Regions from separate parts of the Mesorhizobium sp. M0621 genome, predicted to be linked through region 2. Evidence: predicted binding sites of a transcription regulator. Region 2 holds the regulator's gene; each other region holds the start of a gene.
The links. Region 2 encodes PhoB, which activates phosphate uptake and scavenging genes when phosphate is short. Its sites were predicted from a motif close to TGTCATNNANCTGTCAT; they were not measured.
Positions count from the first base shown of each region.

Region 1: a site for PhoB is predicted at 1,147-1,163, ahead of phnF (phosphonate metabolism transcriptional regulator PhnF). Genes of this name have one in related genera too.
Region 3: a site for PhoB is predicted at 3,032-3,048, ahead of NKI38_RS08540 (RNA degradosome polyphosphate kinase). Genes of this name have one in related genera too.

Region 1 covers NZ_JAMYQF010000016.1:77,246-83,998, reverse strand. The annotation lists gene phnH (phosphonate C-P lyase system protein PhnH) at 1-606, opposite strand, end outside; gene phnG (phosphonate C-P lyase system protein PhnG) at 606-1,067, opposite strand; gene phnF (phosphonate metabolism transcriptional regulator PhnF) at 1,189-1,938, shown strand; gene NKI38_RS13965 (zinc-binding alcohol dehydrogenase family protein) at 2,279-3,298, opposite strand; gene NKI38_RS13960 (ABC transporter permease) at 3,368-4,333, opposite strand; gene NKI38_RS13955 (sugar ABC transporter ATP-binding protein) at 4,330-5,883, opposite strand; gene NKI38_RS13950 (ABC transporter substrate-binding protein) at 6,053-6,753, opposite strand, start outside.
Region 2 covers NZ_JAMYQF010000001.1:215,243-221,995, reverse strand. The annotation lists gene NKI38_RS01175 (IS3 family transposase) at 1-687, shown strand, start outside; gene phoB (phosphate regulon transcriptional regulator PhoB) at 792-1,481, opposite strand; gene phoU (phosphate signaling complex protein PhoU) at 1,498-2,205, opposite strand; gene pstB (phosphate ABC transporter ATP-binding protein PstB) at 2,231-3,034, opposite strand; gene pstA (phosphate ABC transporter permease PstA) at 3,031-3,882, opposite strand; gene pstC (phosphate ABC transporter permease subunit PstC) at 3,886-4,869, opposite strand; gene pstS (phosphate ABC transporter substrate-binding protein PstS) at 4,934-5,989, opposite strand; gene NKI38_RS01140 (PAS domain-containing protein) at 6,558-6,753, opposite strand, start outside.
Region 3 covers NZ_JAMYQF010000008.1:149,512-156,264, forward strand. The annotation lists gene NKI38_RS08520 (amino acid ABC transporter permease) at 1-237, shown strand, start outside; gene NKI38_RS08525 (amino acid ABC transporter ATP-binding protein) at 316-1,065, shown strand; gene NKI38_RS08530 (FAD-dependent monooxygenase) at 1,462-2,703, opposite strand; gene NKI38_RS08535 (zinc-finger domain-containing protein) at 2,723-2,968, opposite strand; gene NKI38_RS08540 (RNA degradosome polyphosphate kinase) at 3,213-5,414, shown strand; gene ppx (exopolyphosphatase) at 5,414-6,753, shown strand, end outside.

The DNA.
Region 1 (6,753 bases), on a different contig from region 2:
CTCCATCGTCTTGATGCGCGTCGTGCGCGGCAGGCAGGCTATGCCATCAGCGGTGGCGAGGATGATGTCGACGCCGCGCGGAAAACGCTTGATATTCTGCTTCCACTGCTCGACGAAATGACGCGGCATCTGCGCCGGTGCAATCGTGGCGCTGGTTTCGATGCCGGGACCTTCGAGCAACAATGGCGTGCCGGAGACGAGATCGCTGACATTCAGGATCAGCGTGGTCGAACGGTCAGGGTAGTCCTGTGTGCCTTGCGAAAAGCCGTCGAGCGCCATCATCTCGGCCGGCGTGGCGATCAACGCAAAATGCGCATCGGCCGGCGTGTTGGCCAATGGCGCGCCGGTATGGAAACCAAGCCAGGATTTGATGGCGGTGGAAGCCTGCAAAACCGGGTCGAGCCACAGCGGGGTGTCGTTGTCGCAAAGCGCCAGCGCTATGGCACCGGCGGTCGCCGAGAGCGGCGCCGGCGGGCGGGCGAAGGCCGGCAGCGGCTGCACGCTGCCCGGCCGCGCCATTGCGTCCATGACCGCGCGGAACACAGTCTGGGCATTGAAGACCGGATCGGCGAAACCGCCTTCGATCGATTGCGCTGCGATGTCCATCAGTCTTCTCCGCGAACCATGGTGAAGAAATCCACCTTCGTGGCCGCCGTCTCGGCGCGGCGGCGTTCATGCGCCGTGGTCAGGGCCGACCGCAGAGGCACTATCAGCCCGGTCTCGATCTCGGCGCGGCGGGCGGGGTCCTGCCACAATGCGTCGGCGATGGCCGCCAGCTTCGCCTTCTGCTTGTCGCGGCCAAGCGCATAGCAATGGCCGACCTGTCCGGACGGCAGCCGGACGGTGGCGCGGGTGACGGTCGCCTCGCCGACATTGAAGGGCGCGCCGCCACCGCCGATGCGGCCGCGCACGGTGACCAGGCCGGTCTCGGGGCCGCGCAGCAGTTCTGCGTCCGAAGGCAGTCCGGCCTCGTTCCAGAGCCGAACGATGTCGTCGCCGCTGGATTGCGCCAGGGTTGCCATGACGGCCTTGCGTTCGGTCTGGTCGCGGGCTTCCTGTCCTCGCATCAGCAACATTCCTCTTCGCCAAATTTATCTATTGATATAGACAACTATACAAATTATACCTATTATCTAGCGCGAGTCCATGACGGGTGGATGACAAGCACTTGAAGACCGGGGGCAATCAATGATCGGGCGGCTGGCAGCGGACAGCATCGAGCGGCGCAGCGGCGTCTCGCTGTGGCGGCAGATCGCCGAGAAGATCCTGCAGGCGATCGCCGTCGGCGATTTCGCAGAAAGCGCCGCGCTGCCGCCGGAGATGGCACTCGCTGAGCGCTATGGCGTCAACCGCCACACCGTGCGCAGCGCCATATCAGCCCTTGTGCAGGAAGGGGTGCTGCGGGCCGAGCAGGGGCGCGGCACCTTCGTGCTGTCGCGCAAGCGGCTGTCCTATCCCATCGGTGCGCGCACACGCTTTTCGACAGGCCTGCAAGGGCAGACATCGGAACGGCATATCGTCCTGCTCGGGTCCTCGGTCGAGCCGGCCAGCCGGCGCGTCGCCGAGGGGCTGGGGCTCGCCAAGGGAGCCGATGTGATCCGCCTGGAAACGCGCGGCGAAGCCGACGGACGGCCGGTGTCGCGCGCTGCCGGCTGGTTCGATGCCCGGCGCTTTGCCGGTATCGATGCCGCGATGGCGGAGACCGGCTCGATCACCGCATCGCTCGCCCGGTTCGGCATCGACGACTATCTCAGGCAATCGACCGTGCTATCGGCGCGCCACGCCGATGCGGCGGACCTTGCAGACCTCGACCTGCAACCGGGCGCCATCGTGCTGGTTACAGTCGCTGTCAACGTCACGCCGGACGGCCAGCCGATCCAGTTTTCCGAATCCAGGTTTCCGGCAGAACGGGTGGAGTTGAAGCTGTCGGCACTGTAGAGAGTGGCGGCCTCATACGAGACCGTGACTTCTGACTCGCGCTGATATCAGGTCAGTTCGGTCGCGCTCACCGGTCAGCGGCTTGGCCTTTGAGGACCGCCTTCCCCCACTCCGTCTCGGCTTCGCCGAGCCACCTCTCCCCCCTCCGGAGGGAGAGGAAGGAGCCCGCTGGCGGTGGGAGAGAAGGAGGGAGTCTGGTTGAGGAGCGTTGGCCGCTATAGGCTCGCACCTTCCTCTACCCCGTCGATCGGGGGAGAGGTGGCTCGGCGAAGCCGAGACGGAGTGGGGGTCGATCTGCGCGAGGCCGCGTCAATTCGGGCCGAGTTCACCGCCTGCCATGCTATGACCCCACCTCGATCACAGCCTTGATCAGGCCGGACTTTTCGTGAGCCCAGCGGGCCAGATCGTGCGGCGTGCCGGAAAGCGTGGTGCGGTGGGTGACGAGTTTTGCCAGCGGAACGGCGCCGTTGCGGATCGAGGCGGCGACATGGTCGAAGTCGGCGCGCAACGCATTGCGGCTGCCGATCAATGTCATTTCGCGTTTGTGGAATTCCGGATCGGAAAAGCTGATGTCGTCCTTGACGACGCTGACCAGCACCAATGTTCCGCCATGCGCGACATGGGCGAAAGCCGACTGCACCGACTGGGTATTGCCGGTGGCGTCGAAGACCACATCAAAGCCTTCGCCAGAGGTTGCCTCCCTGACCAGATCGGGCACCGCGCCGCGCGAGCCGTCGAGGGTTTGGAAACCAAGCTCGTTCGCGGCGAAGGCGAGCCTTTCGCTGCTCATATCGAGCAGTGTTACATCGAGGTCGGCGATGCGGGCGAAGATGGCGGTGCCGAGCCCGATCGGGCCGGCGCCGATGACCAGTGTGCGTGCGCCGGTTCCCGCCTTGGCCCGCCGCACGGCATGTGCGCCGATGGCCAGGAACTCGACGGCGGCGGCGTCGGCCAGCGACAGGCCGTTGGCAGGATAGAGATTTTGCGCCGGCACCAGGATGCGTTCGCACATGGCGCCGTCGCGATGCACGCCGAGCACCTCGATCCTGACGCAGCAATTCGGCTTGCCGTGCCGGCAGGCGATGCACTTGCCGCAGGAAAGATACGGGTTGATGACAACCGGCTCACCGACGGCAAGCTCGACGCCTTCGCCGGTCTCGACCACGGTACCCGATACCTCATGGCCCATGATGCGCGGATAGGCGAGGAACGGATGCTTGCCCTCGAAGATGTGATAGTCGGTGCCGCAGATGCCGACATGGCTGACCGCCACCAGCGCCCATCCGGGAGGTGGTGCACTCGGGGCGGGACGATCTTCCAGGACAAGATCGCCGGGCGAGCGGCAGACGACGGCTTTCATGCTTCAATCCAGTCTCGTTCATGAAATCGCCGGCCCATTGGTGTGGGCCGGCGATTGATTGCGGGGTCGTTACTTGCCGCGGCGGCGCAGCCCGTCGAAATAGACGATGATGATGATCAGCGCGCCGGTGATGATGCGCTGCCAAAACGAGTTGACGTTGAGCAGGTTGGCGCCATTGTTGATGGTGGCCAGGATAAAGGCGCCAAGCAGCGGTCCGTGCACCGAGCCGACGGCACCGAACAGCGAGGTGCCGCCGATGACCGACGAGGCGATCGCCTGCAGCTCCCAGCCCTCCGCCTGGGTCGGGTTGCCGATGCCGATGCGGGCGGCCAGCAGCACGCCGACGAAAGCCGCGCAGAGGCCGGACAGCGTGTAGGCCATGTAGATGGTTCGCTGGACATTGACGCCGGACAGGCGCGAGGCCTCGGCGTTGGAGCCGACCGAGAACAGATACCGGCCCCAGCGGCTGTGATGCAGGAAGATATAGGCTGGAATGCCGACCAGGATCACCATCCAGAACAGGTTGGGGATGCCGATGAAGGAACTGCGCGAGAACGCTGTGAAGGTGTCGCTGTTGATGTTGATCGAATTGCCGTTGGTCATCAAAAGGCCGATGCCGCGCAGCGAGGTCAGCGTCGCCAGTGTGATGATGAAGGGCGGCAGGCCCATCTTGACGATGCCGAAGCCATGAAACATGCCGATGGCAACACCGACCAGCAGCGTCACCAGAATGGCGAGCCAGATGGGGAAGCCGGCATTGATCATCATGGCGACGACGACGGTGGCGAAGCCGACCACGGCGCCGACGGACAGGTCGATGCCGCCGGTGATGATGACGAAAGTCTGGCCGACCGCCATGATGGCGATCATCGAACCCTGCCGCAGCAGGTTGGCGATGTTGTTGGAAGAGGCGAAGCTCGGCGTCGCGACCGACAGAACGATCCAGAGCAGAACCAGCAACGCCAGAAGCGTCAGCCCGAATAGGACATTGTAGTTCCGTTTCGGTTTTTCGACAGCAATCGCCTCGGTGCTCATATCTGTCCTCCCTGCTTTTCTTGTTTCTCGGCGAGAGCCTGCGTAAGAATGTCCTCGTGGCTGGCGCCGCGAAAACCGTGCGTCGCCACCAATTTGCCGCGCCGGAACACATGCAGCGTATCGGCCAGCTCGTAGACTTCCGGCAGATAGGACGAGATCAGGATGATGCCGGCGCCTTTCGAGAGCAGCGCGCCGAACAGCCGGTAGATCTCGGCTTTGGTGCCGACATCGACGCCGACCGTCGGTTCGTCGAAGATGAACAGCTTGGCGCCGTGCGCCAGCCATTTGCCGATGACGATCTTCTGCTGGTTGCCGCCCGACAGGCTGGACGCCAGCGCGCCGCGAGTCGGCGTCTTGATGCGCAGATCGGCGATCTGGCGATCGGCCTGCGTCTTCTCCTGTGCACTCGAAATCAGCAGATTGTTCGAGATGCGCTTGTAGATCGGCAGGTTGAGGTTGAGGCCAACCGGCAGGTTGAGACAGAGGCCCTGGTCGCGGCGGCTTTCCGGCGCCAGCGCCATGCCGAGCTTGATCGCGTCATGCTCGGATTTGACCTGGACCTCCTTGCCTTCCCAGAGAATCTGGCCGGCGGATTTACGGTGGCGGCCGTAAAGCGTGGTGACGAACTCGCTGCGCCCGGCGCCGATCAGGCCATAGAGCCCGACGATCTCGCCGGCGCGAACCGTCATCGAAACATTTTCAAACCCTTTGCCGGACAGGTTCCGCGCTTCGATGATCGCGGCGCCCGGCGTGAAATGCTCCTTGTGGTAGACCTGCTCGATAGAGCGGTTGATCATCATCTTGACCAGCTCGGCATCGTTGGTCTCGGCGATGTTGCGGGTGCCGACCAGCGTGCCGTCACGCAGTACGGAAACGCGGTCGGCGAGTTCGAACACTTCCTCCATGCGATGGCTGATGTAGATGATCGTCACGCCTTCTCCCTTCAGCCGGCGGATCAGGGTGAAGAGCTGGTCGGCCTCCTTGCGGGTGAGGTAGGCGGTCGGCTCGTCGAAGATCAGGAATTTGGTGCCGCGCACGGTGGCACGGGCGGCAGCAATCAGCTGCTGCTGGCCGATGGTCAGGTCGCCCAATGTGACATGCGCAGGCAGGTCGAAGCCGAGATCGTCGATGATCTTCTGCGCTTGCCTGACCATGGCGCGCTGCTGCAGGATGCCGAAGCGCGAATTCTCCTCGCCGAGGAACATGTTGGCGGCGACCGTCAGGTGACGGCAGAGCACGACTTCCTGGTGCACGGCATTGATGCCGAGCGCCATCGCCTCATGCGGCGTCGCCAAAGCAGCCGGCTGACCTTCCCAGATGACCTCTCCGGAGGTGCGCGGCATGACGCCGGTCAAAAGCTTGATGAGGGTCGATTTGCCGGCGCCGTTCTCGCCGACGATGGCGTGGATCTCGCCGGACTTGAAGGCGAGGTTGACCGGCTTAAGCGCGTGGGTGCCGGGATAACGCTTCTCCAGCCCGCGCAATTCGAGGATGGTCCTACCAGGCTCCAGCACAGGGGCCGGATGCAGTTCCTGCGCCGTCGATGTCATGACAATCCTCCCTGATTGGCCTCCCAGATCGGCCTCACGATTGGCACGCGGCGAGGCAAGGATATGCCTCGAAAACAGCCTAGCTTAAGCTTGTGGATTGCCAAGCCGTTTGTGCCGGCAGCTATATCTCCGGGGCGCGGAGCCCCGGAGACGATTTGGATGCGACGGCTTAGAGCTTCGGGTTGAGCAGCGCGTCGATCTTGGGGTCTTTCATGTTGTCCTTGGTCACCAGATTGGCGCCGGTGTCGACATTGGCCTCGACCTTTTCGCCCTTCGAGGCGGCGAGTGCGGTCTTGATGCCGTCATAGCCCATCCGGTAGGGATCCTGGACGACGAGGGCGGAAATGACGCCGTCGTTGAGGAACTTGATCAGCTTCTCGTCGCTGTCGAAACCGACCAGCGCCAGCTTGCCGCCAAGGCTGTTTTCGGCGACAGCCTGACCGACGCCCTGCGCCATGATCAGGTTGGAGGCGAAGATGCCCTTGAGGTTCGGGTTGGCGGTGATCAGGTCGGTGGCGATGTTGAGGCCGGTGGTGGCCTGGCCGTCGGCATATTTGTCGGCGACCAGCTTCAGGCCCGGATATTTGGCGGCCAGCTGTTCAGTGAAGCCCTGCTTGCGCTGTTCGAGCGAGCCGGCGCCCGGTGCGTTGGTGATCAGGGCGACGTCGCCCTCGATCTTGCCGCCGTTGGCTGCGCCGATGGCAGCTGCGAGGCCGTCGGCAGCGACGCGGCCGCCCTGCACATTGTCGGTGGTCAGGAACGAGGTGAAGGCCTTGGAGTCTGCGCCGGAGTCGATGCCGATAACCTTGACCTTGGCAGCTGCTTCATCGATCGGCTTGCCAAGCGCCTTGAACTCGGTCGGCGCGATGA
Region 2 (6,753 bases):
CGCCGCGTGGGCGCGGCGCTGCGTCAGCAAGGCTTTGTGGTGAACCACAAGAAGATCCGCCGCCTGATGCGCGACCACGGCCTGCAACCGAAGGTCAGACGCCGGTTCGTCGCTACGACCGACAGCAATCACAACAGTCCGATCTTCCCCAATCTGGCAAAGGACATCGTTCCGACCGGTCCGAACCAACTCTGGGTCGGCGACATCACCTATGTCGCGCTACCGATCCGCTTCGTCTACGTCGCCATCATTCTCGATGTCTGGTCGCGCATGATCGTCGGCTACGCTATCAGCCGCGCGATCGATGCCCGCCTGACGGGCGCCGCCTTGCGCGCCGCAATCGAGCGCAGAAAGCCACCGCTAGGCTGCGTTCATCATTCCGATCGCGGCTCCCAATATGCCGCCGAGACTTACCGGCAGCTTCTCGCCGGCCATGGTCTGGCCGGCTCAATGGGCCGCAAGGGCAATCCTTATGACAATGCCAAAGCGGAGAGCTTCATGAAGACCCTGAAGCTCGAGGCGGTTTATCCGATGGCGCTTGAAACCTTCGAGGACGTTGCCGAACACCTTCCCCACTTCATCGACCAGGTCTACAACAAACGCAGGCTCCATTCGGCGCTGGGATATCTCAGCCCGCAACAGTTCGAGGATCAACACATCCGGCAGACGGGCAAAACCGCAGCCTGATCAGTGTCCACCCCTAGGGGCGCACTCCAGTTTTGGGAAAACGACATGCATAAAAAACAAACACCTAAAGCGCGTCGCCTAAATCCGTTCAACCGCGACGCGCTTTAGTCTTCCCTGATCGCGTAGCCCGCCCCGCGAATGGTGCGGATCACGTCCGGCATGCGGCCATTGTTGACCGCCTTGCGCAACCGGCCGACATGCACGTCGACCGTGCGCTCGTCGATGTAGATCGTCTCGCCCCAGACATTGTCGAGCAGCTGGCTGCGCGAGAACACGCGGCCGGGATGGCGCATCATGAATTCGAGCAGGCGGAATTCGGTCGGTCCGAGCCGGATCTCGCTCTTCTTGCGATAGACCCGGTGCGATTCACGATCGAGCACGATGTCGCCGACCTTGAGCACGCTGGACAGCACTTCCGGCTTGGCGCGGCGCAACAGCGCCTTGACCCTGGCCATGAACTCCGGTGTCGAGAACGGCTTGACCAGATAATCGTCGGCGCCGGTCGAGAGGCCGCGCACACGGTCGCTCTCCTCGCCGCGCGCGGTCAGCATGATGATCGGCAGCCGCTCGGTCTCGGAGCGCATTCGCAGGCGCCGGCAGAGTTCGATGCCGGAAACCGCCGGCACCATCCAGTCGAGCACCAGAAGGTCGGGAACGTTCTCCTGCAGCCGGATCTCGGCCTCGTCGCCGCGCGTCACCACCTCGACCTGGTAACCTTCGGACTCCAGATTATAGCGGAGCAGCACGCCTAGCGGCTCCTCATCCTCCACCACCATGATGCGTGGCGCGATCATCGGCCGGTCACTCCTGTCATGCCGCCGGCGCGGACATTGCCGTCTCGTCCTGCTTCGGACGATTGGCGGGCAGCTGCGTACCGGTCAAAACATAATAGGCATTTTCGGCGATGTTGGTCACGTGGTCGCCGATGCGCTCGAGGTTCTTGGCACAGAACAACAGATGCGTGCACGCCGTGATGTTGCGGGGATCTTCCATCATGTAGGTCAGCAGTTCGCGGAACACCGACGTGTACTTGACATCGATGCGCTCGTCGTCGGCGCGTAGTTTTGCCAACGCCTCGGCGTCGCGGGCCGCATATTCCTCGATGACGCCCTGCACCTGGATCAACACCAGTTGCGCCATTCCATCGATCGAGTGCGAAAGGTCGCGCGGCGTGACGCTGAGGCCGACAGTACCGACGCGCTTGGCGATGTTTTTGGCAAGGTCGCCGATGCGTTCGAGATCGCCGGCCATGCGGATCGAGCCGACGACATGGCGCAGATCGTCGGCCATCGGCTGCCGCTTGGCGATCAACGTGATGGCGCGATCGTCGAGCTCGCGCTGACGCGCATCCATGATGGCGTCGTCGGAGACGACACGCTGTGCCAGCGCGTTGTCGGAATTCAAAAGCGCCTTGGTCGCACCGCCGACCATCGAGCTGGCGAGATCGCCCATGTCGCTGATGAGCTTGCTGATCTGACCGAGATCCTCGTCGAAAGAAGCGACTGTGTGTTCGCTCATGATCCTGTCCCTCGTATGCCTGAACTCAGCCGAACCGGCCGGTGATATAATCCTGCGTGCGCTTCTCGCGGGGCGACGTGAAGATCTTCTCGGTGCGGTCGAACTCGACCAGCTCGCCCAGATACATGAAGGCCGTCTGCTTCGACACGCGCGCCGCCTGCTGCATGTTGTGGGTGACGATGACGATCGTGTAGTCGGCTTGCAACTCGTCGATCAGCTCCTCGATCTTGGCGGTCGACAGCGGATCGAGCGCCGAGGCCGGCTCGTCGAGCAGGATGACTTCCGGCTTCACCGCCACGGTACGGGCGATGCAGAGCCGCTGCTGCTGGCCGCCGGAGAGGCTGAGGCCGCTGGCGTTGAGCTTGTCCTTGACCTCGGTCCAGAGTGCTGCCCGCTTCAGCGCCTGCTCGACGCGACCGTCCATCTCGGACTTGCTGAGCTTCTCATAGAGCCTGACGCCGAAAGCGATGTTTTCATAGATCGACATCGGAAATGGTGTCGGTTTCTGGAACACCATGCCGATCTTGGTCCGCAAAAGGTTGAGATCCTGCGAGCGGTCGAGGACGTTCTGGCCGTCGAGCAGCACCTGACCTTCGGCGGTCTGCTTGGGATAGAGCTCGTAGATGCGGTTGAAGACGCGCAGCAGCGTCGACTTCCCGCAGCCCGAAGGCCCGATGAAGGCGGTGACGCTGCGCTCCGGCAAGGACAGCGTGATGTCCTTCAGCGCCTTCGACTGGCCGTAGTAGAAGTTGAGGTTCTTGACCTCGATCTTGGCCTTGGCGGTGGCCTCGGCGGCAATCGTCATGTCTGGAGACAACATCTGGCTCATTTGTCCTCTCTGCGTCCGGTCAGGCTGCGAGCAACGATGCTGAGCGCGAGAACCGTCAATGTGATGATGAGTGCGCCGGTCCAGGCCAGTTGCTGCCATTCCTCGTAAGGGCTGAGAGCGAACTGGAAGATGGTGACAGGCAGGCTGGCCATCGGCGCGTTGAGATTGCTCGACCAGAACTGGTTGTTGAGCGCCGTGAAGAGCAGTGGCGCCGTCTCGCCGGAGATACGGGCGATCGACAGCAATATACCGGTGACGATACCGGAAAGCGCGGCGCGGTAGGCGACCGACTTGATGACCACCCAGCGCGGCGCGCCGATCGCGGTGCCGGCTTCGCGCAAGGCGTTCGGCACCAGGTTGAGCATGTCTTCGGTGGTACGCACGACGACCGGAATGACGAGGATGGCGAGCGCGACAGCACCGGCGATTGCCGAGAAATGCCCCATCGGCCGCACCATCAGTTCGTAGACGAACAGGCCGATGATGATCGACGGCGCCGACAACAGGATGTCGTTGATGAAGCGCACCACGGTGGTCAGCTTGGAAAAGCGGCCATATTCGGCCATGTAGGTGCCGGCCAGCACGCCGATCGGCGTGCCGACGATGACGGCGATGATCGTCATCACCACGCTGCCATAGATGGCGTTGAGCAGGCCGCCGGCGTCGCCGGGCGGCGGCGTCATCTGCGTGAAGACGTCAAGGGACAGGCCGGCGGCGCCCTTGTAGACCAGCGCGCCGAGGATGAGTGCCAGCCAGGCAAGTCCGATGCCCGCCGCGGTGACGCACAGCGTCATCATCACGGCATTCTTCCTCTTGCGGCTCTGGTGAAGCGATGTGGCTGTCGACATCGGTCAGGCTCCGGTGCGGGCATCGATGCGCATCAGCATGTAGCGGGCGATGGCAAGGATCAGGAAGGTGATGACGAACAGGATCAGGCCGAGCGCCACCAGCGAAGAGGTATAGAGGTCGCCGACGGCTTCGGTGAACTCATTGGCGATGGTCGCGGAGATCGTCGTTGCCGGCGCGAACAGCGACGTCGAGATGCGGTGCGCGTTGCCGATGACGAAGGTCACCGCCATGGTCTCGCCGAGCGCGCGGCCAAGTCCGAGCATGACGCCGCCCATGATGCCGATCCTGGTGTAGGGAATGACCACGCGGCGGGTCACTTCCCAGGTTGTGCAGCCGATGCCGTAGGCCGATTCCTTCAGCACCGGCGGCACCGTGTCGAAGACGTCCTTGGTGATCGAGGTGATGAAGGGCAGCACCATGATGGCAAGGATCAGCGACGAGGTCAGCAGGCCAATGCCGTAGGGCGGACCGGCAAACAGGCTGCTGAGGCCGGGAATGCCGTGGAAAACGCCGATGATAAAGGGCTGCACCGTCGTCTGCAGGAACGGCGCCAGCACGAACAGGCCCCAGATGCCGTAGATGATCGAGGGGATGCCGGCGAGCAGCTCCACCGCCATGCCGATCGGCCGCCGCAGCGGGCGTGGGCAAAGTTCGGTCAGAAAGATGGCGATGCCGATGCCGAGCGGCACGGCAATCAGGATGGCGATGGCGGAGGTGATGATGGTGCCGTAGATCGGCGCCAGCGCGCCGAACTTCTCTGTCACCGGGTTCCAGCTTTCGCTGGTCAGGAAGGAGAAGCCGAAGGTCGACAGGGCTTGCCAGGAACCGGCAAAAAGCGAGATCGCAACGCCGCCAAGCAGGACCAGCACCAATATGGCGGCAGCCCGGGTCATTCCGTGGAAGATCGCGTCAGTCAGCGCGAATCGTCTGACAATCGCGTCGCGCGAACCTCGAATGGCTGGCAAGGCTTCCTGGACAGCGCTCATGTGAAGCTCGGCTCTTTGAGTTGAGGAAAAGGAGCGCCGCGGCGCGGCGCTCCTTCAAAGGAAGTTACTCGCCGGCGTAGACGGGCTTGCCGTCGGCCTGGATATCGGCCTTCCAGGAGGTCTTGATCAGGTCGACGACGCTGTCGGGGATCGACACATAGTCGAGCGCCTTGGCGGTTTCCTTGCCGTCCTTGTAGGCCCAGGCAAAGAACTTCAGCGCTTCGCCGGTGGCTGCAGCATCGTCGGGAACCTTGTGGATCAGCACCCAGGTCGAGGCAGCGATTGGCCAGGTGGTGTCGCCGGGCTCATTGGTGATGATGACGTTGAAGTTCTTCGCGCCCTTGAAATCGGCATTCGAAGCAGCGGCGCCGAAGGATTCGAGCGACGGCTCGACGACCTTGCCTGCGGCATTCACCAGCTTGGAGTAGGACAGGCTGTTCTGCTTGGCATAGGCATACTCGACATAGCCGATGCCGCCGTCGGTCTGCTTGACGGTGTTGGCAACGCCTTCGCTGCCCTTGGCACCGACGCCGGTCGGCCATTCGACCGCCGTGTCCGAACCGACCTTGTCCTTCCAGTCGGGCGACAGCTTGACCAGGTAGTCGGTGAAGTTGAAGGTCGTGCCCGAGCCGTCCGAGCGATGCACGACGGCGATCGCGGTGGACGGCAGGGTGAGGGTCGGGTTCAAGGCCTTGATCGCCGCATCATCCCAGCTAGTGATGGCGCCGAGGTAGATCTGGGCCAAGGTCGCGCCGTCAAGAACCAGTTCGCCCGGCTTGACGCCGGTGAGGTTGACGATCGGCACGATGCCGCCCATCACCATCGGGAACTGGATGAGGCCGTTCTTTTCCAGGTCGGCATCGGACATCGGCTTGTCGGTGGCGCCGAAGGTCACGGTCTTGGCGATGACCTGCTTGATGCCGCCGCCCGAACCGATCGACTGGTAGTTGAGGCCGACGCCGGTGTCTTTCTTGTAGGTGTCGGCCCACTTGGCGAACACTGGATAGATGAAGGTCGAGCCGGCGCCGGAAAGATCAGCTGCCATTGCCGCGGAAAGGGTGAAAGTGGACGCCGTAGCCATTGCAATCGCAACGGCCGCTGAGCGGATGAAATGTCTCATGTGGCCTGCTCCTGTTCGGAAGATGGTCTCTCGGCGCCATTCCTCTCGGCGCCCGCTGAGGCCAATAGCCTTCGATTATTACAGTCGCATGACAGTTTGATGTCACCCCGGTAACGCGTGTCCGGGACGAGCAAAATGCCGCCTGGCCGGCGCTCCCGATGGAACGCGGCTTTGCCCCCGGAATCAGGGACTTGCTACATTTAGGCCGTAGGTGGCCGGCGATTTGGGTTTCAACAGGATTTTATAAAGAAAAGCCGGACGGGAGCGCGTTGCTCTCGGCCACGGTGTCGTGGCCGGGCCATCGCCGAAAACAGGTCCGTTGGGGTAGGTTGACGCTGTCTCATGCCGGCGGTCGCTGCTCCCGCCCGTAACTGGAAAGAGCGGAATTCGAATGTGGTCATTCTCTCGGCTGCGTGCCGCCTTTGATATGGCGCGATCGCGCCATAGTCTTGGCGTTGGCGGTAGCCGCGAATCTTCGCCGAATGGGCAAATGCATGTCGCCCAGAAGGGCTCCGGCTTTGGGAGCACAACATGCGCAACGCGGTTTGGGGGTGTGCGACGCCGGCCTTTAGCCGGCGTTGCGCTGAGCCTGGCGGCTGGCGCCGACCCAGCGCTCGACTTTCTCGAGCAGGGCTCTGGGGCTGATCGGCTTGGGCAGATAGTCGTCCATGCCGGCCTCCAGGCAGCGTTCGCGATCGCCCTTCAGCGCATGCGCGGTGACGCCGACGATCGGCACATGCGTGCCGGTCTCTTCCTCCAGCCGG
Region 3 (6,753 bases), on a different contig from region 2:
GGCATCGTCAACACCTTCATCGGCATGTTCAAGGACACCAGCCTGGTCATCATCATCTCGATGTTCGATCTGCTCGGCATCGTCAAGCAGAACTTCTCCGATGCAAACTGGGCAACCGCCCAGACGGCCAGGTCCGGCCTGATCTTCGCGGCCTTCGTCTTCTGGCTGTTCTGCTTCGGCATGTCGCGCTATTCAATGTTCACCGAACGCCGGCTCGACACCGGCCACAAACGCTAAACAAAAGAACAAGGGGACCCTGTCATGGCCACCGAAAATGCCGTCAGCGCGGAAGAGATCAAGGTCAACGCCGCCAAGATGCAGATTTCCACCACCGATGTCGCCATCGACATCATCGCCATGCACAAATGGTATGGCGAGTTCCATGTGCTCAAGGATATCAATCTAAAAGTAATGCGCGGCGAGCGCATCGTCATCTGCGGCCCTTCGGGCTCCGGCAAATCGACGATGATCCGCTGCATAAACCGTCTGGAAGAGCACCAGAAGGGCAAGATCATCGTCGACGGCAAGGAATTGACCAACGATCTCAAGAAGATCGACGAGGTGCGCCGCGAGGTCGGCATGGTGTTCCAGCACTTCAACCTGTTCCCGCATCTGACCATCCTGGAGAACTGCACGCTGGCGCCGATCTGGGTGCGCAAGACACCGAAGAAGCAGGCCGAGGAAATCGCCATGCATTTCCTCAAGCGCGTCAAGATCCCGGAACAGGCCCACAAATATCCCGGCCAGCTGTCCGGCGGCCAGCAGCAGCGCGTGGCCATCGCCCGCTCGCTGTGCATGAACCCGCGTATCATGCTGTTCGATGAGCCGACCTCGGCGCTCGATCCGGAAATGATCAAGGAAGTGCTGGAGACCATGGTCGGGCTCGCCGAAGAAGGCATGACCATGCTGTGCGTCACCCATGAGATGGGCTTTGCCCGCAAGGTCGCCAACCGTGTGATCTTCATGGACCAGGGCCAGATCGTCGAGCAGAACACGCCGGCCGAGTTCTTCGACCACCCGCGCCACGAGCGCACAAAGCTGTTCCTGTCGCAGATCCTGCACTAGCCTTCCGATGATCACAAAGAGCCCGGCTGAAACAGTGCCGGGCTTTTTTGCGTATGGATGAACAGGAGGCGGTCGGCTCGTGTCGTGCCGGGGCGCGTTTGCAGGGCCGCCATTCACCGGCTGGTGGAACCCGCTGCCGGTATCGCTCGGCCTGTCGATGCGGCTGTATAATTAGCGTGGGCAGGTTCTTGCGTCGGCCTGATGCGATCCGCCTCATTCCTTCGCGCCCCCCTCTGTCCTGCCGGACATCTCCCCCACGAGGGGGGAGATTGGCGGTTTCGGCGCCCCGCTCTTTCTGCAGCGTTCGAGATTGGCGAAATCGGCGGTGCCGGCCGATCTCCCCCCAAGTGGGGGAGATGTCCGGCAGGACAGAGGGGGCGCTGTCCCGCCGGCCTGTCAACGCTTGACAACAGCCTCCGCTGACCACCCATAGAGCCAGTCCAAATCCGCCGCGAGTTTTTCCGACGAGCGGATTTTCAGGAACACATTGCGCGCGATCGCCACTGGACCCGAGGCATGCCAGGCCAGCCGGTTGACAGCGCCGCGTCGGGCGACCTGCGCGACACGCGGCCGCCGTGACTGCTCCCAGACGGCAAGCGCGGCCAGAGGATCGGCAGGGGAGTCGGCAATGATATCGGCAAGCGTCGCCGCATCCTCGATCGCCATGGCCGCGCCTTGCGCCGCGAACGGCGTCATCGCATGGGCCGCGTCGCCGATTAGCGCCATGCCGTCCGGCGTTGTCCAGGGTTGCTTCTGGTCGACCGTATGGAGTGGCCAGGTCAGCCAGGGGCCAGTCATTTCCACCAGTCTTGCAAGGCCTGGCTGCGTGCCGCGCGTGGCATCGGTCAGGATGCCGGGGTCGGCATGGCCGGACCAGCCTTCGGCAATGCGTTCGCCCTTGGTGAAGGCGACGAGGTTGAAGGCGTCACCCTTGCTGACGGGATAGGCGACCATATGGAAGCCCGGGTGCAGGAAAGTGGTGACGCAGTCCTTGGCGCCGATCGCTGCGAATGCCTGCCCTGCGGCACTCTGCGCGGCAATGGTCGCGCGCCAGGCCAGTTCGCCGGAAAAGCGGCTTCTTGGCGAGGCAGCCCCCTTGGCCGAATCGACAAGCCCGCGCACCGACGACCAGACGCCATCGGCGCCGATCAGCAGGAACCCCTCGGCCGCGATGGATTTGCCGTCGATCTCGACCGTCGCGGTGATGCCATGGGTTCCGGTGGCAATGCCGTGGAGGCGGGCGCCAGTGACGATCTTGATGTCGGCGATCTCGTCGGCGCGCGCCATCAGCGCACTCTGCAGGTCGGCCCTGTGGGCGACGAGATAGGGCGCCTGCCAGCGCGTCTCGGCGGCTTGCCCCAACGGCACGCGTGCCAGTTCGCGCAGCGTCGCGGCATCCTTCAACACCACGGCTCCCGGCCGCACCGCTGCCGGCAGCAGCCGGTCGAGCACGCCAAGCTGGCGAAGAATGCGCGTCGCATTGGGAGAAAGCTGGAGGCCGGCGCCTACCGCTTCCAGGCGTGGCGCCTGTTCGAACACCTGCACGGAATAGCCGTGTTTGGCGAAAGCAAGCGCTGCGGTCAGCCCGGCGACGCCCGCCCCGGCGATGACGACCTGCCGGGAGCGCGTTTCGTTCATCGGGTTTGTCGCGAAGGAATCAGGCGGCCTGGTCGATATAGATGCACCCGGCCGGCAGCGTTTCCGTCGCCTTCAGCTTGGGCGAATAGCGGTAGAGCGTCGAGCAATAGGGGCAGACTTTTTCGTTGTCGTCGCCCATGTCGAGAAACACATGCGGGTGATCGAAAGGCGGGTTGGCGCCCGTGCACATGAATTCCTTGACGCCGATGTCGATAGCCGGGTAGCCCGCATCGTTCTGGAAATGGGGAATGGAACCGCCTGCCATCGTCGTCTCCTTAACGCAGTCTCTTCTGCATCTGGATCATAACAGGCCTCTTTGCAAGTTCGATGAAATGAAACTGTCGCAAAAGCCTGTCAGAGGATAAGTTAAGCCGGTTAACGCATGACCCGGAAAACCGACGTCGGTTTTCGGAAAGGATCATGCGTCGCCTTGGAGTGGTAGAGCGTCCTTTGCGCGTCCTGGAGGACGCGCAGCGCCCTAGCCGGCAGACGGTGTGGAAGAGCGGAATATGAACGAACTGAAGCCGGTGCAGAGCGAATTCATCAATGCGGAGGTGGCAAGCCCGGAGGGGGGCAATCCCGATCGTTTCGTCAACCGCGAGTTTTCCTGGCTGCAGTTCAATCGGCGCGTTCTTGAAGAATCGCTGAACCTCAATCATCCGCTGCTGGAGCGTGTCCGCTTCCTGTCGATCTCGGCCGCCAATCTCGACGAGTTTTTCATGGTGCGCGTCGCCGGCCTCGCCGGCCAGGTGCGCGAAGGCATCGTGCTGAAAAGCCCTGACGGGCGCACTCCCGAACAGCAGCTGGAACAACTGCTGCGCGAGGTCGAGCGGCTGCAGGAAGACCAGCAGAAGAGCCTGTCTGCGCTCACGGTGCTGCTCAACAAGGAGGGCATCGAGACCATCACCCGCGATGCGCTGACCAAGGACGAGAAAATCTGGCTGGAAGACCATTTCCAGGAGCAGGTGTTCCCGGTGCTGACCCCGCTGTCGATCGACCCGGCGCACCCGTTCCCGTTCATCCCCAATCTCGGCTTCTCGATGGCGCTGCAATTGCGCCATCGCAAGAACGGCGAAGAGATGAGCGCGCTGCTGCGCCTGCCGGTGGCGCTCAAGCGCTTCATCCGTCTGCCGGACCGCAAGCGCCATGTCCGCTTCATCCCGCTGGAAGAGGCGGTCGGCCTTTATATCGGCAAGCTCTTTCCCGGCTACGAGGTCAAGGGCTCCGGCACATTCCGCATCATCCGGGATAGCGATATCGAGGTCGAGGAGGAGTCGGAAGATCTCGTGCGCCTGTTCGAGACGGCGCTGAAGCGGCGCCGCCGCGGCTCGGTGATCCGGATCGAGTTCGACATACTGATGCCGGCGGAACTGCGCGACTTCGTCGCCGGCGAGCTTGGTGTCTCGTCGAGCCGCATCAGCGTCTTGACCGGTCCGCTGGCGCTCAGCCAGATTTCCGAGATCGTCGCCGTTCCCCGCGACGATCTCAAATTCACGCCTTACAATCCGCGCTTTCCCGAACGCATCCGCGAGCATGGCGGCGACTGTTTTGCCGCCATCCGCGAGAAGGACATCGTCGTCCACCATCCTTACGAATCCTTCGACGTGGTGGTGCAGTTCCTGCGCCAGGCGATGGCCGACCCGGAAGTGGTGGCGATCAAGCAGACGCTTTACCGCACTTCCAATGACAGCCCGATCGTGCGCGCGCTGGTCGACGCGGCCGAGGCCGGCAAGTCGGTTACAGCGCTGGTCGAACTCAAGGCGCGCTTCGACGAGGAAGCCAACATCCGCTGGGCGCGCGACCTGGAACGTGCCGGCGTGCAGGTCGTGTTCGGCTTCCTTGAGCTGAAGACGCATGCGAAAATGTCGCTGGTGGTGCGGCGCGAGGACGGCAAGCTGCGCAATTATGTGCATCTCGGCACCGGCAACTACCATCCGGTGACCGCGCGCATCTACACCGACCTGTCCTTCTTCACCACCGATCCGACGATTGCGCGCGATGTCGCCCAGCTCTTCAATTTCATCACCGGCTATGCCGAGCCGACGGATGAAATGCGCCTGGCGATCTCGCCGTTCACGCTGAGAAGCCGCATCTTGAAGCATATTGCCGACGAGATTGCCTATGCTGTCGAAGGCAAGCCGGCACGCATCTGGATGAAGATGAACGCGCTCGTCGATCCGATCATCATCGACGCGCTCTACGATGCCAGCCGCGCCGGCGTCGAGATCGACCTTGTCGTGCGCGGCATCTGCTGCCTGCGGCCGCAGGTTCCGGGCCTGTCGGAAAACATCCGTGTCAAATCGATCGTCGGGCGGTTTCTCGAGCACAGCCGCATCTATTGCTTCGGCAACGGCCACGGCCTGCCGTCGGACGAGGCGATCGTCTACATCTCTTCGGCGGACCTCATGCCACGCAATCTCGACCGCCGCGTCGAAACCATGGTGCCGATCACCAACCCAACTGTGCATGAACAGATCCTTGGCCAGATCATGCTGGGCAACATCATGGACAATCAGCAAAGTTTCGACGTATTGGCTGATGGAACCTCCCGGCGCGTGGTGCTGGAAGAGGGTGAGGAACCGTTCAACGCGCAGGAATATTTCATGACCAATCCGAGCCTGTCGGGACGGGGTGACGCGCTGAAGTCGCATGCGCCCAAGCGCATTGCGCAGTTCAAGCGCCGCAAGAAGAACGCCGCAGCGTCCGGCTGATGCTGTCTGATTCCCAGGGCCGGTTGCAGGACCGCCGACCGCTGTCCATCATCGACATCGGATCGAATTCGATCCGTCTCGTCGTCTATGAGGGGCTGGCGCGTTCGCCGACCATGCTGTTCAACGAAAAGATGCTGGCCGGTCTCGGCCGCGGCATCGTTTCGACCGGCAAGCTCGACCCCGAGGCGGTGACCCGCTCGATGGAAGAGTTCCGCCGCTTTCGCGCGCTCTCCGACCAGGCCGGCGCCGAACAGATGTATGTGCTGGCCACCGCCGCCGCCCGCGAGGCTATCAACGGTCCCGATTTCATTCACCGCGCCGAGGACGTGCTCAAGACCGAGATCCGTGTGATCAGCGGCCGTCAAGAAGCCTATTATTCGGCGCTCGGCGTCATTTCCGGCTTCCATCCGGCCAATGGCATCGCCGGCGATCTGGGTGGCGGCAGCCTCGAACTGGTCGATGTCGACGGTGAAGCGATCGGCGACGGCATAACGCTGCCGCTGGGCGGCCTGCGCCTGCAGGACATGGCCAAGAACTCGCTGACCCAGGCGGCAAAGATCGCGCGTGACGAACTCGCGAAGGCAAAGCTGTTGAAAGGCGGGCAGGGCAGGCCCTTTTACGCCGTCGGCGGCACCTGGCGAAATCTCGCCCGGCTGCACATGGAAATGACCAACTATCCGCTCGGCGTCATGCACCACTACGAGATATCGGCCGAAAGCGCGGCGAATTTCCTCAAGCAGGTGGCCAAAGCCGAGATCGAGAAGGTCAAGGGGATCGAGGGCGTTTCCAAGAACCGCCGTTCGCTGCTGCCTTACGGCGCCATCGTGCTGCAGGAGATCATGGCGGCGATGCAGCCGTCGAAGATCATCGTCTCGGCGCTCGGCGTGCGCGAAGGCTTTCTCTATTCGCTGCTCGACGAGGCCGAGCAGAAGGCCGATCCGTTGATTTCGGCCTCGGAGGAACTCGCCCGGCTGCGCTCGCGCTCCGTCACCCATGCGCATGAACTTGTCGACTGGACTGCCAGGACCTTTGCCGCCTTCGGCATCGACGAGACCGAGGATGAGGCACGCTATCGCCATGCGGCCGCATTGCTGGCCGACATCGGCTGGCGCGCGCATCCCGAATATCGCGGCAAGCAGTCGCTCAACATCATTGCCCACGCGTCCTTCTTCGGTGTCGACCATCCCGGCCGTGCCTTCCTGGCAATGGCCAACGCCTATCGTCACGACGGCATCTTCAACGAAGCCATCGCGCCCGAAATCAAGGCGCTGGCTCCGCCGCGTTATCTGGAGCGCGCCCGCGTGCTCGCCGCAATGATGCGCGTCGTCTACCTGCTGAC